DNA from 2 places in the Arthrobacter sp. USHLN218 genome. Region 2 is predicted to be linked to the other one. Evidence: riboswitches for the same ligand, from Rfam matches in the RefSeq annotation. Region 2 holds a riboswitch; the other holds the start of a gene.
The links. A riboswitch is a leader RNA that binds a small molecule or an ion and turns the genes downstream of it on or off. The one in region 2 is predicted to bind cyclic di-AMP.

Region 1 (6,970 bases), on a different contig from region 2:
CACGCTGTGTGCACTGGCTGTGCACCATCAACGCTACGGAGCGGCGAGAACCGGCGCGTCGGGACGATTACCCATTTCCTCCGGCCGCGGCATGGGCCATTTCATGCAGAGCCTGCCGGCCTGCGGGCTCCCGCGGGCTGCAGGCCGTGCTCATGGGCCCAGGCGGCGGCCGCGGTGCGGGACGACACTCCGAGCTTGGCGAAGATGTTGGCCAGGTGCCGGCCGACGGTCTTCTGGCTGATGAACAGCGCCTGGGCCGTGTCCTTGTTGCTGGCCCCCGAAGCGATCAGGGCCAGGACGTCGGCTTCCCGCTCGGTCAGGCCACCGGGCAGCGGGGTCCGGTCGAAGCGCCGGATGTCGGGCAGCGCGCCGAGCTCCCGGTAGATTGCGAGCGCCGTGGCCTCGTCGGCGTCGGCCACGGCCGGCTGGGACATCCCGCGGTGCGCCCTTGCGGACAGCTCGTAGAGCCTGGCCGTCTCATACCGGGCCTGCAGCGCCCGGTATCCCGCGGCCGCAGACTGCAGCCGGGGCAGGGCGTGCGCAAAGTCTGCCGCGTCGACCAGCACTTCCGCCCTGGCGTGTCCGGCCCACGCGCGGAAGCAGGCCGTGCCGAATTCGGCCGCCGTTTCCTCCAGCTGGGTGCAGAACCGTTCCGCTTCGTCCCGCAGCCCCCGGGCCAGGGCAATGCAGACCGCCGGCTCGAGCAGGCGCGCGCACGCCAGCCGGTCCCGCCCGGCCAGCGCCGAGCACAGCCCGGCCCATGCCGCGTCGCTATGGCCCGCCGCCTGCTGCAGCAGGGACTCCCCCGGCTGCGGGTCAGTGCCCAGCTCGCGGGCGCGGGCGTAGGCTGCCTGCGCTCCGCCGGCATCGCCGCGGAGCCGCCTCAGCTCGCCCAGTTGGTAGAAGGCCTCGCCCGCCACCCAGTTGTTCCGGCCGACCAGCTCCGCGCCGCTGCGCTCGATGGCCGCCTCCGCCTCGCCCCACCGGCCCTCCACACTGAGCAGCTGCAGCCGGTGGATGCGGCAGATGCCCGCGTAGACCACTTCCCCGTGGAACTGCTGGCACCATTGCTCCGTGGCGCGGGTCCAGGCGCTCATGCGCGGCAGGTCCCCCAGTTCATGGCAGGCATGGATCACCGTGCAGTAGATGTCCCCGGCCCATTCCGGCGGGATCGCCCCGGCGAGCACGGGCAGCATCGCCTCATCCAGCTGCGCGAAACCCGACGCCGTCCTGCCGGCGCGCAGATCGACCAGCCCGGACAGGACCAACCCGAACGAGGTCAGCTCCGGTGCGCGGTGCCGGCGGGCCAGCTCCTGCAGCCGTGCCGCGGCCTGCGCCGCCGGTCCGTCGGGGCTGAAGTCGAAGGCAATTGACGCGTCCAGGTACAGCAGGTAGCCCTGCGCCGGCCCCTCCGGCATGTCGGCCAGGATCCGCCGAGCCCGGCTGGCCCAGCCGGAGGCAATCACGAGGTCGCCCCGGATGAACCACAACAGGCCCAGGTTCAACGCTTTCATGGCCGCTTCGGCCGGCTCGCCACCGTCCAGGAAGCGGTGGTACACCTCCTCGGACAGGGACAGCGATTCCCGGACCTCCCCGACCCACCAGGCGGCGCTGCCCAGCAGGCCAAGATCCGCCGCTGACAATCCGGAGAGCTCCCTGGCGCGCCCGAAATCCCGATAGGCGGCATGCCAGTCACCGCGGGCGTAGGCCGTCCGCGCCGTGTCCACCAGTGCGTTGAAATCGTCCATCATCGGACTCCATCTCAACGGTAATCCCGCATCCGGGAATTGGTCGAGCCGCCGTTGAGCTGCCCGCAGCTCAAGCAAGTACGACGGCGGAACGTGAGTTCCGCCGTCGTACTCCCGCCGCAGGTCCGAGGCAGGGGCGTGCGGGATTCTGTCCCCGCGGACCAGCACGAGGGCCTAGCGGCTGCGTTCTTCCTCGCGCCCGTGCAGATGCGCGCGGATCCAGCGCCAGTTCGGGTCGTCGACGGTCTCGCCGCGCACTGCCCGAAGCTTCCCCAGCGCCGCTTCGCCCTCCGAAGTGCCGATTTCCACCGATACGCCAGGCACGGGAAGACCACCGGGAGCGGTCGTTTCGGTGGACGGAGCAGGCTTCGGAGACACCGACGTCGTGGCCCGCGCGCTGCGCTGGGCCGGAGCGGTCTGGTCGGGCACGGCCCGCTCGGTGCGGGTGGCGGATGCGGTGGGGCGCGGGCTCGCCGGCGCGGACGACGCCGTGCCCGTCGATTCCGGCACCGAGGTCGGGTCCGCGGTGGCGGCCCGGGACGGACCGGTCGCGGCCGCCGCCGTGCCCGTCGATTCCGGCACCGAGGTCGGGTCCGCGGTGGCGGCCCGGGACGGACCGGTCGCGGCCGCCGCCTTGTCCCGGGTCGAGCCGGTGGCCGGGGCGCTCGCAGCCTCCGGCGTCCCCGTTGCTCCCGCACCGTCGCTGGTCGGGACGGCAGCAGGCTCCTCGGCAGGGCCATTCGCTCCTGCCGCGGGGACCTGCGGGGAAGCGGCGCCGGCGGTCGGCAGCACGTCGCCTGCCGCCGGCTTTGGTTCAGCCTCGGTGGAGGCCGCCTTGCTGTCCACCGTGGGCCGGTCGTACGCGGGAGTCGTGCTGCTGGTCGATACCGCTACCGATCCGGTCGTCGTGAACGTCTTGGCGTCCGAGGGGTTGCCCGCGGCATCCGGTTCCGCTGGCTGAATCAGCGGCAGGACCACGGCCGCTGCCAGCCCGGTGGCGACGGCGGCGATGCCGGTGAACGCCACCGGCTTCCGAACCGAGGAGAGTCCGGCCGCAGAGGAGGCTGCGGCGGCGCTTCGGCGGCCGCGAACGCGGCGGCCGGGTGGAACGGCGGAGCCGGCACGCCGGCGACCGCGCGATGAGTGAATCTTCACGGGAATCCTCTCTACACGCCTGAGAAGTTAGCTGTCGGATTCGAGAGAGAGCATCCCGGCGCGGCCGCCGCACAGCAGGAACTGCTTCGGCTGGCCGCACTTCACCCCAAGGCGCCGGTGGCGCCGATGATGGTTCCTCCACCTCTGCCAGTGCAATTGAACGGACAGGTACGCTGGCAGAGTTCGGCGTGCGCACCAGGCCATGGCACCGTCCGGAGCATGGCGCCATCTAACGTATCGCCCCCTGCTGAATCGTTACAAACCCGTGACATGTGTTCGTGCTCACGCACGCGCTGAGCAGGCAAAACGCAGGTCCCGGGGCCATTGTCGGTCCCGGGACCTGGGTCACGGGCGAACGAGTACCTTCAGGGCTTCGCGGCTGGCCATTGCCCGATAGCCTGCAGGCACGTCGTCCAAGCCAATGGTCCGGTCAAAGACCTTGCCCGGTTCGATGGTGCCGTCGAGCACGAGCGGCAGTAGTTCGTCGATGTACGCCCTGGCGGGCGCGACGCCGCCGGTGAGCGTGATGTTGCGCATGAACTCGGGGAACCCGAGCGGCACGTCGGAGAACTGCGGTGCCCCGACGCGGCTGATGACGCCGCCGTCACGGACGACGCCAATGGCCATCTCGAGCGCAGGCTTGAGGCCCACGGCTTCGAGCACGGCGTGCGTGCCCTCGCCGTTCGTGAGTTCCTTGACCCTGGTGATGCCCTCCTCACCGCGTTCGGAAACCACGTCGGTGGCACCGAATTCGCGGCCAAGGTCCGTGCGGTCCGGGTGCCGTCCCATGAGGATGATGCGCGAGGCGCCCATCAGCTTGGCGGAGATGACCGCTGAGAGGCCGACCGCGCCGTCACCGATCACCGTGACCGTCTGGCCTGGCGCGATGCCGGCCTTCTTGGCCGCATGGTATCCGGTCGACATCACATCGGAGAGGCTCAACAGTGACGGAATCAGCTTCTCATCGAAGCCGGCAGGGACAACGACCAAGGTCCCGGAGGCCTGCGGGACACGGGCGAATTCACCCTGGCCCCCGTCATCATGTCCGCCCCAGTGGGCCCCGTGGCGGCAGGAGGTCTGCAGTCCCTCCCGGCAGAAATCGCACGTACCGTCGGAAGCGACGAACGGTGCGATGACGAAGTCCCCGATCGCTAGGCCGGTCACCTCGGATCCGAGTTCTTCGACGATGCCGACGAATTCGTGACCCATCCGCGCGCCCTCGGGGGTCTGCGGCATGGAGGCGTAGGGCCACAGGTCGCTGCCGCAGATGCAGCCTGCGACGATGCGCACGATCGCGTCGGCGGGTTCCTGGATGGCGGGGTTGGGGACGGCTTCGACGCGCACGTCTCCGGCGCCGTACATCAGTGTTGCTCGCATGGTGGGGTTCCTTAGTGGTTGTGTCGGGTTTCAGTCAACACCGGGCATGGATCGCCTGGGAGTGCCTGTCAGTACCCCCATGAGTGCCGGCGTGTTAAGCCGGCCGGCTTCGATGGAGTCGGGGCCGGTAGGTTGCCTGTGGTTAGCGGTCGCGGTCGATGGCGGCGTCGAGCCCGGCGGAGAGGGGTGCGCCGACGAGGTCGAGGGCGGCGAGGGCTTCGTCGATCCGCCGGAGGTCGTTCGCGGTGAGTTCGAGGTCGGCTGCGGGCAGATTGTCGTCCAGGTGGGTCAGGTGTGTGCCGCCGGGGATCGGCACGACCCAGGGTTTCTGCGCCAGCAGCCAGGCGAGGGCGATCTGTGCCGGGGAGGCGCCTTTTTCGGTGCCGAAATCCTTAAGGAAGTCGACCAGGGCGAAGTTCGCCTCGAGTGCCTCCGGGATGAAGCGCGGGAAGTCCGCGCGGAGATCATTGGGGTGGTCGAACTTCATGTCCCGGGTGATGCCGCCGGTGAGGAAGCCCTGTCCGAGCGGGCCCCAGGCGACCAGTCCGATCCCGAGCTCCTCGCAGACCCCGAACTTCGTGGTTTCCGGCTCCCGCATCCACAGCGAGTAGTGGTCCTGGATGACTGCGATGGGCTGGACGGCGTGGGCGCGGCGGATATTGGTTTCGCTCGCCTCGGACAGGCCGAAGTGGCGCACCTTGCCCTCGGCGATCAGGTCCTTGACGGTGCCCGCGACGTCCTCCATCGGAACGTTCGGGTCGACCCGGTGCTGGTAAAGCACGTCGATGTGGTCTGTGCGCAGCCGGCGCAGCGAGGCGTCGACGACGTCGCGGATATGCGCCGGGCGGCTGTTGAGCCCGACCGTTTCGCCGTTCTCGTTGATGTCGAACCCGAACTTGGTGGCCACCACAACGTCGTCCCGGATGGGCTGCAGGGCTTCACCGACGAGGTCTTCGTTGAGGTAAGGGCCGTAGCCTTCGGCGGTGTCGAACAGGGTGACGCCGCGTTCGGCGGCGGACCGGATGACGGCAAGGGCTTCGGCCCGGTCGGTAGCGGGGCCGAGGCCGAAGCTCAGGCCCATGCAGCCGAGGCCCATGGCAGAAGTTTCCAGGCCGTCGCCGAGCTTGCGTGTTTTCATGGGAGTTTTTCCTTTGTTTCGTGGGGAACAGGTGGTGGTCGAGGGGCAGGTGCTGCAAAGAACGAACCCGGGTTCAGGTGGTCAGCGCGCGTGCGCGGCCTGCGGCACGGACACGGTGGCCGGGGTTTCGCGGATCCGCCGGGCCGCGAGGTCTGCGGGCAGGATGAGGGCTGCGCTGACCGCCAGGGCCAGGAGCAGGAGGACGCTGCCGGTGGTGAGGGCGGCGCTGACCTGCGCAGCCAGTTGCCCTGTGGCAGGGCCGCCGGCAGGGACGGTGGCTGCGGCCGCGACGGCGATGCCGAGTCCCAGGCAGGTGCCTACCTGGTGGAAGGTGTTCACCAGGCCGGACGCGGCGCCGGCGTCTGCCGCCGGGGCACCGGCAATCCCGAATGACGTCAAGGGCGCGAAGGCCAACCCCTGGCCGGCACCGATGAGGATCATCGGCAGGGCGACTGCCGTCCCGTAGCTCGAGTCGGCCCCGGCCCGGCTGAGCCAGAACATCCCGGCGAGGGTGATCAGGATCCCTGCCAATAGGGCAGCCGAGCCCGGCATCCGCCTGACCAGCGGCGGGATGCTCATGGCGACGGCGAAGTTCACGGCGGTCATCGGCAGGAAGCCGATCCCGGCCTGCAGCGGGTTGAAGCCGAGGACTTCCTGCATGTACTGCGTGGTGAAGAAGAAGAACCCGATCATCGCACCGAGGTAGAGGAAGCGGGCCACGTAGGCGCCGGTGCGGCGGCGGCTCGCGAACAGGCGCAGCGGCATGATCGGCTGGGCCGCCTTGCGCTCGATCAGCACGAACACGGCCAGGAGTACGGCGCCGGCGCTCACTGCCATCGTGGTGACCGGCTCGTTCCAGCCGGCCTCGGCGGTGTGGATGATGCCGAAGACGAGCGCGCCCACGCCCAGGGTCGCCGTGAGCGCGCCGGGCACGTCGAAGCGTCCGCGGGCGCGTCCGGTCTCGGGCAGGAACCGGGGAGCAAGCGCGATCATCAAAGCCCCGATCGGGACGTTGACGAAGAACCCGGCCCGCCACGAGATCCAATGGGCCAGGGCGCCGCCGACCACCAGCCCGAGGCTGGCGCCGATCCCGGCCGTCGCCCCGTACAGGGACACGGCCCTGATCCGCTCACGGCCTTCCGGGAAGCTCGCGGTAAGCAACGACAACGACGCCGGTGCCACGATCGCAGCGCCTACGCCCTGTACGGCGCGGCCGGCGATCGCAAACCAGCCCGCCGGCGCCAGGCCGATCAGCAGCGACGCGAGCGAGAACACCACCAGCCCGAACACGAACACGCGCCGGCGCCCGAGCAAGTCGCCGGCCCGGGCGCCCAGGAGCAGCAGGCCGCCGAAGACCAGCGTGTAGGCATCCTGGATCCACGAGAGCTCACCGGTGCTCAACAGCAGCTCGGCCTGCAGGCTGGGCAGGGCAGTGAAGATGACCGAGTTGTCCAAAAGAATCATGAAGTAGCTTGCCAGGATGATTGCCAGGATCGCCGCCGGGCGGGCAGCTGTTGTGGGTGCTCGTTTCATGCTTTCCATGCAACCGCGA
Region 2 (6,970 bases):
GTTGCAGCTGCTCTTCGACGGCGGCCATCCGGTCCTCCGATGTTCTCCCCGGCGGGCGGGGCTAGGCACGATCTTTAGATCAGGCTACGGCGCAGGCCGCTCGATGCCAAAGCGCCCGGCATCCTCCCACGTGTCCACGTCGTCGGTAGCCGCGGCGGCCAGCGGAAACCGGGCCGCGGGCAGGTCCGCAATCAGCTTGCGCACCGAAAGCCCCTGCAGTTCGGCCGCGGTGAACCGGGCCAGTGCCTCCCGGAGCGCACGGCTGTCCGCGCAGCACGCCAGCGGCTGGACCCGTCCGCCGGCGTCAACGGGCAGCCACAGCCGCACGGAGGGATCGGCGGCGACGGCGTCCAGCAGCTGCCCGGGCAGCCGACCGGCGGCGGGCATGTCGCAGGCAAGGATCAAGGTGAGGCCCGCGCCCCGCGCGCCTCCGCCGTCGTACTCCTTTCCGGTTCCCTGGTCCAGCGCCGCAACACCGGCCGCGATGCCGGCGGCCGGACCGGCGAAGGGAGGGTCTTCCCGGGTCAAGACGACTGCGGGAGCGTCGGCGCCGCGGCGGAACGCGGCCAACTCGCCAGCCAGCTCTCCGGGGCCAACCACGGCAATCCGCCGCGCCCCGCTGACTGCTTCCAGGGTCCGCAGCAGCAGCGTTTTGCCGTCCAGCCGCAGCAAGGCCTTCGGCGTGCCGGACAGGCGCGAGGATCTGCCGCCGGCCAGGACGACGGCGTCAAAAGTACGGTCCATCAGGCCGCCGGATTGCGGTCCAGGAACTCGCTCCAGGCCGGGGCGGGCCGGTCGAGTTCGCGGATCCGCCAATGAGTGCCGTGAGGTGCGCGCGGAACGATCCGCAGGTGCCAGCCCAGCTGGTTCAGGGTGCGGTCCCCCTTGGCGTTATTGCACCGCAGGCAGCAGGCCACAAGGTTCTCCCAGCTGTCCTCCCCGCCGCGCGAACGCGGCTTGACATGGTCTACCGTGTTGGCGGTCTTGCCGCAGTAGGCGCACAGGTAGCCGTCCCGGCGCAGCACGCCGCGGCGGGTGACCGTCGTGTCCTGCCGGTACGGGATTTTGATGTAGCGGTTGAGCAGGATCACGGAGGGACGTCCCAGGATGTCGTTCGGTCCGACCACCGGGTCCCCGTCTTCGGCGATGACGCTCGCTTTGCCAGTGAGCACAAGGAGCAGCGCCCGGCGGAAGGTCACTACCGCCAGCGGCTCATATCCAGCGTTCAGAACGAGTGTGCGCATCGCACATTCCTGTTCGTCCGACCACGTCCGGTCAGCGGGATCACTGCTGTGCCCGGCCATGATGTTTCGTCACCGACAAGAGTTAGAGTAAGCGCAATTCGCGGCGCTGCGCTAATTCTTTCCGCTGCCGGACCGGCGCCGCTTCTCGCGGGCATCAGCTGAAACCTTTTGTCGCCACGCATTAACGACGGAACGCCGCACCGTTGCGGTGCGGCGTTCCGTGGACGCGTCGGCCGCCGGGATGCTGTGCAACCGGCCGGCTTAGGGTCGTGCTTAGGCGCTGGGACGGATGAAGACCGGGCCCGAGCCGATGTAGGCGTCGGCCAGGGTCGTGGTGTATCCGGTCCAGCCGCCGTGGATGGCCTGGCCGTTGCCCACGTAGATGGCGATGTGGGGAACGCCGGCTCCGGCGTCGTCGTAGTAGATCATGTCGCCCGGCTGGGGCGTGGAGACCTGGGTGCCGTAGGCGAAGAACTGGGCGGGGGCGAGGTCGCCGACGGAGATGCCTGCGGAGCGCAGGGCGTTCTCGACCATGGCGGTGCAGTCCTGGGAAACGCCGATCTGGCTGTAGGCGGAGGCGACCAGGGCGGCACCGATGCCGCTGGCGGCTACATCGGTCTTCTTCTCTTCCTTGGGGGCCGAGGCAGCCGGAGCTTCTTCGGCGGGTGACTCTGAGGCGGGTGCTTCTTCGGCGGGCGCCACTTCTTCAGCGACAGCTTCAACGACCGGTTCCGGCTCTTCCACCGGCGCCGGCGTGGAGCTGATGCTCGGGCGGTCGAATTCGAGGTCGGCGGTGCTGGAAGCCTGGACGGCCTCGACCTGGATGCGGGAGGGAGCGGAGGCGGCTGCCTGGACGGAGGCGTCGCGCTGGACGGCGGTTGCCTGGGCGGGAACGCCAACGGTCAGGACCAGTCCGGACGCAGCAGCGATGACCGCAGCCTGGCGACCTACGGAACCGGCGTTCGAGGAAACAGCCTTGGAGATCGTCTCCAACGGGCTGGTACGCACGGGGACGGCACGATGGCGACCCGTGACAGAAGTGTTCTTAGACACGATCAATACCTCTCCCCATGCCTGCGAGGTGAGCTGTCGGGTTCGGATGGGAGTCATCCGGCCATGGGCATTTCCGGCAATTGTCCGTAAATGGCCCAAAACTTAACCCCAAGGGTTTCTACTGAAACCCGTAAAGTGGTTCCCCCGCCCCTGCCATGCGAATTTTTTGTGCGAACGGACCCCGGTCGGTGGCAGAGCTCGGCAATCCATCCGGAGGAGCCAAATCATCTCTGCGATTTGGCACGAGTTAGAGAATATACGATCACCGGATATAAGTCACATTCAGATCACAGCGCGGCGACGGAACGATCACGACGGAAGCGTCGCAGGTCGGAACGATTCACCAACTGCGAGCAAAAGCCGGGCTAAACCGGCCGGAAGTGAATTCCGCCACAGCAGCCTAAGCACCGCGGAATCGTTGCGGAATGACAACGGAACGGACTTGGCATTGCGGAGAAAATTCCAGGCAGGGCAGGCCCGGCCATTTCGTCGGATACCGCTGCGGCCATTTCATCCGCCGCCGAGGAAAGGTTTAGAGCCAGCCCTTCGGATCCACCATGTCCCCATTCACGACAACTTCGAAATGGAGGTGGCAGCCGGTGGAATTGCCGGTCGTGCCGCTCTGGGCGAGGAGGTCGCCGCGGGTGACCTTGTCGCCCACCTCGGCACTGATGCTGGTGAGGTGGTTGTAGGTGGTCTTCAGCCCGTTGCCGTGGTCCACGACGACGCGGTTCCCATAGCCGCCTGCCCAGCCGGCTTCGGTCACGGTACCGCCGGCTGCCGAGTAGACCGGGCTGCCGCACGCTGCCCCGTAGTCCTGGCCGGTATGCATTTCCCCGGCGTAACCGGTAACCGGGTTGACCCGGAAGCCGAACGGGGAGGTCATCTTCATGCTGTCCATCGGCTGGGACAGCGTCCCTTCGCTGCCGATCGGCTTGGCGTCTTCCCCGGCGGCCACCATGACCTGCTCGAGCTTCGTGTCCGGGTCGAACGTGCTGCCCAGGCCGGTCCGCTGGAACTGGAGTTCGACCTCGGCCGCGGCAGTGACCGGCTGTCCGGAAACCGCGACCGCTCCTGCTGCCTCGGGCAGGTCCGCACCGGGGGCGGCCGTTCCGGCCGTCGTCGGCAAAATGATAGTCAGCGCCAGCCCCGAGGCAGCGGCGGCGACGGCAGCCTTGTGGCCTGCCCCGCGGAACGACGGCCTCGGTGATGCTGCAACTTCGGCGCGGCGGCGGCCGGTGGCTGCGGTGCGTGGCCGCCGGGCCGGAGCGGGCGCGGCTGAACGGCGCCGTCCCGTTGCTCTTAGTTCTGACAACAGTCTTCCCTCTCCTGGAAGCCTGCGAAGTTAGCTGTCGGGTTCGAGTAGAAGAAACTCGGCCACGCCGGGCATGCGGCATCAGCGGACAAACGCAGCTGGTGCCGAACCCGGGCGAGGCTTCACCCCAAGGCAGCTGAACGGTGCTGCCGTTTGGATGGGTCCTCCGCCCCTGTCGGATCGAGACGCTGATCCGCCGACAGGGTTCGGCTGCGGATCAGGTAACGCCAATGCATCGGCGCCAAGCACCAACTATAGGGGCATACCGCCGCAAGTGATAAATCCGTTATCCAACTCTGTGGATAACGGATTTATCCGTCGTGACCAGGGCGGAGACGTTCCTAGCCCAGGGCGACAAAGATGTGGGCTGCGACTTCGGGCGGAAGCTCGAGGGCTCCATCGATGCCGGGCACACGGACCGAGATGTACTCGCCGGCCGTGGCCAGCTGCAGCTCCGCACCCGGCTTGAGGCCGCCCTCTTCCAGCTGGACCAGCAGTTCCGGGTCCACCTGGATCGGTTCGGCCAGCCGGACGATGACCACCCGCTGCTCCGCCGAGTAGCCGCGCATGGCCTCGGTCAGGTTCACCATCCCGGTCGCGAATTCGGCGGCGGGTTCGCCGCCGAGAGCTTCGAGTCCGGGAATCGGGTTGCCGTAGGGCGATTCCTTGGGCCTGCCCAGCAGCTCATAGAGACGCTGTTCCACCCGCTCGCTCATCACGTGTTCCCAGCGGCAGGCTTCATCGTGGACATACGCCCACTCCAGCCCGATCACGTCGGCGAGGAGCCGCTCCGCCAGCCGGTGCTTCCGCATGACCTCGACCGCGCGCCGGCGCCCGTGCTCGGTCAGTTCCAGGTGGCGGTCATCCGAAACCACCACGAGGCCGTCGCGCTCCATCCGCCCGATCGTCTGCGAAACGGTGGGACCGGAATGGCGCAGCCGCTCGGCGATGCGTGCCCGAAGGGCAACGATGTTCTCCTCTTCCAGCTCGAGAATCGTCCGCAGATACATCTCGGTGGTGTCGATGAGATCAGTCACTTATTTCTTGCTCCTCGGCGCAGATGGCGGGAATCCGCTTCTCAAACCGACGCACCGGCGTCGTTGTCCCACAGTCCAGATTAGCCTGTTTGCCGCGCTGGGCAGGTAACGGGGCGCCAGCCCGCGCGCTCTGACGGTTCCATAATGCGGGACTACCGCCCGCTGGCTTACGGGCCGGCCGGAGGGTACGGCAGAATATAGACGGTTCAAGGGCGAACTCCAGTCAACACCGTAGCCGGCCAGGAAGAGACCAGATGAGCGACAACCAGTCCATCAGCATCCCCACAGAACTGCTCCCCCAGGACGGACGCTTCGGTGCCGGTCCCTCGAAGATCCGCCCCGAGCAGATCGATGCCGTAGTTCAGGCAGGCCGGAACCTGCTGGGAACCTCCCACCGGCAGGCTCCCGTCAAGAACCTCGTCGGCAGCGTGCGCGAAGGACTGAAGGAGTTCTTCCAGGCACCGGAAGGCTACGAGGTGGTTCTCGGCATCGGCGGGGCAACGGCGTTCTGGGACATCGCTGCCTTCGGCCTGGTCGAGGAGAAGGCCCAGCACCTTTCCTTCGGCGAGTTCAGCTCGAAGTTCGCCGCGGCCACGAACAAGGCGCCGTTCCTGGCTGAGTCCTCGATCATCAAGTCCGAGCCGGGTTCCCTGCCCGAGCCGCAGGCCGAGGCCGGCGTGGACGTCTACGCCTGGGCCCAGAACGAAACCTCGACCGGCGTCGCTGCTCCCATCAAGCGGGTGGCCGGCGCTGACGACGGCGCCCTGGTCCTCATCGACGCGACCTCCGCGGCCGGCGGCCTCGACGTCGACGTGGCCGAAAGCGACGTCTATTACTTCTCCCCGCAGAAGAACTTCGCCTCCGACGGCGGCCTCTGGCTGGGCCTGTTCTCCCCCGCCGCGCTGGAGCGTGCCGCACGGATCGGCGCCTCGGACCGCTGGGTGCCGGACTTCCTGAACCTGACCACGGCGATCGACAACTCGCTGAAGAACCAGACCTACAACACCCCGGCCCTGGCCACGCTGGTCACCCTGAACAACCAGATCGAGTGGCTCAACGGCAACGGCGGCCTCAAGTTCGCGTCCGAGCGGACCGCGGATTCCGCCGGCCGTGTGTACAGCTGGGCCGAAGCCTCGAAGAACACCACCCCGTACGTGGCCAACCCCGAGCACCGCTCCAATGTCATTGTCACGGTCGATTTCGACGAGAGCATCGACGCCGCGGCGGTCGCCAAGGTGCTGCGTGCCAACGGCGTCGTGGATGTGGAGCCGTACCGCAAGCTCGGCCGCAACCAGCTGCGCATCGCCACCTTTGTGGCCATCGAGCCCGAGGACGTCAGCGCACTGCTGAAGTGCATCGACTACGTCGTGGAACAGCTCAACGGCTGACATCGTCCGCGCAACGGCTGAAGCGCTCCGGCAACGGGGCGCTTCAGCCGTTTAAAGGCGGTTCTGTGAGCCGCTGCGCTGGGGCAGATACACGATGCGCAGCCGGCGCCCGGCCACCCTGTCGTACTCGAAGCGCAGCCGCCGCGCACGCCAGGCCCAGATCAGTCCGATCAAGGCCGCGACGACGCCGGAGATCGCGGCGACGCCGAGTCCCCACCGGGGCCCGAACAGGTTGGAGATGAGGCCGACGAACGGCGCCCCGAGCGGCGTCCCGCCCATGAAAATGGCCATGTACAGCGCCATCACGCGGCCCCGCATCACGGGATCGGTCGTCGTCTGCACGTAGGCATTGGCGCTGGTCATAATAGTCAGCGACGAGACCCCGACCAGCACCAGGGTGGCGCCGAAAAGCCAGGCATTGGGCATCAGCGCCGCCGCGGTGCAGGTGACCGCGAAGAGCGCCGAAGCCCCGAAAACGTAGCGCAGCCGCGGCCGCTCGCGCCGGGCCGAGAGCAGGGCGCCCGCCACGGACCCGACCGCCATCACCGAGGACAACAGGCCGAAGTCCCCGGCATGGCCGCCGAACTCGGTCCGCGCCATCCCCGCAATATAGATGGCAAAGTTCAGGCCGAACGTGCCGATGATGAAGATTGCCCACATCACCACCACCAGGTCCGGCCGGTGGCGTACGTAGCGGAAGCCTTCGCGGATCTTGCCCTTGCCCTTCGGCGCCCGCGGCAGCACCCTCAGCTCCGAGCCGCGGATGGCCAGCAGCGCAGCGATGAGGGCGGCGAAAGTCGCCGCATTGATCAGGAACACCCAGCCCGGTCCAACGGCCACGGTCAGGACGCCGGCCACCGCCGGGCCCACCATCCGGGCCAGGTTGAAGGAGGTGCTGTTCAGCGCCACGGCATTGGGCAGGTAGTCGTCGCG

Region 1: linked by a shared signal. The riboswitch ahead of WFH44_RS16910 (hypothetical protein) and the one ahead of WFH44_RS20480 (C40 family peptidase) in region 2 are both predicted to bind cyclic di-AMP.

What each region holds. Positions count from the first base shown of each region.
Region 1 covers NZ_JBBCYT010000007.1:267,920-274,889, reverse strand. The annotation lists gene WFH44_RS16915 (response regulator transcription factor) at 102-1,751, opposite strand; gene WFH44_RS16910 (hypothetical protein) at 1,923-2,903, opposite strand; cyclic di-AMP (ydaO/yuaA leader) riboswitch at 2,906-3,098, opposite strand; gene WFH44_RS16905 (zinc-dependent alcohol dehydrogenase family protein) at 3,249-4,280, opposite strand; gene WFH44_RS16900 (aldo/keto reductase) at 4,423-5,418, opposite strand; gene WFH44_RS16895 (MFS transporter) at 5,500-6,951, opposite strand.
Region 2 covers NZ_JBBCYT010000012.1:72,662-79,631, reverse strand. The annotation lists gene WFH44_RS20495 (DUF6457 domain-containing protein) at 1-28, opposite strand, end outside; gene mobA (molybdenum cofactor guanylyltransferase) at 85-744, opposite strand; gene WFH44_RS20485 (HNH endonuclease) at 744-1,244, opposite strand; gene WFH44_RS20480 (C40 family peptidase) at 1,518-2,297, opposite strand; cyclic di-AMP (ydaO/yuaA leader) riboswitch at 2,302-2,467, opposite strand; gene WFH44_RS20475 (M23 family metallopeptidase) at 2,830-3,426, opposite strand; cyclic di-AMP (ydaO/yuaA leader) riboswitch at 3,617-3,834, opposite strand; gene WFH44_RS20470 (metal-dependent transcriptional regulator) at 3,954-4,649, opposite strand; gene serC (phosphoserine transaminase) at 4,904-6,037, shown strand; gene WFH44_RS20460 (MFS transporter) at 6,089-6,970, opposite strand, start outside.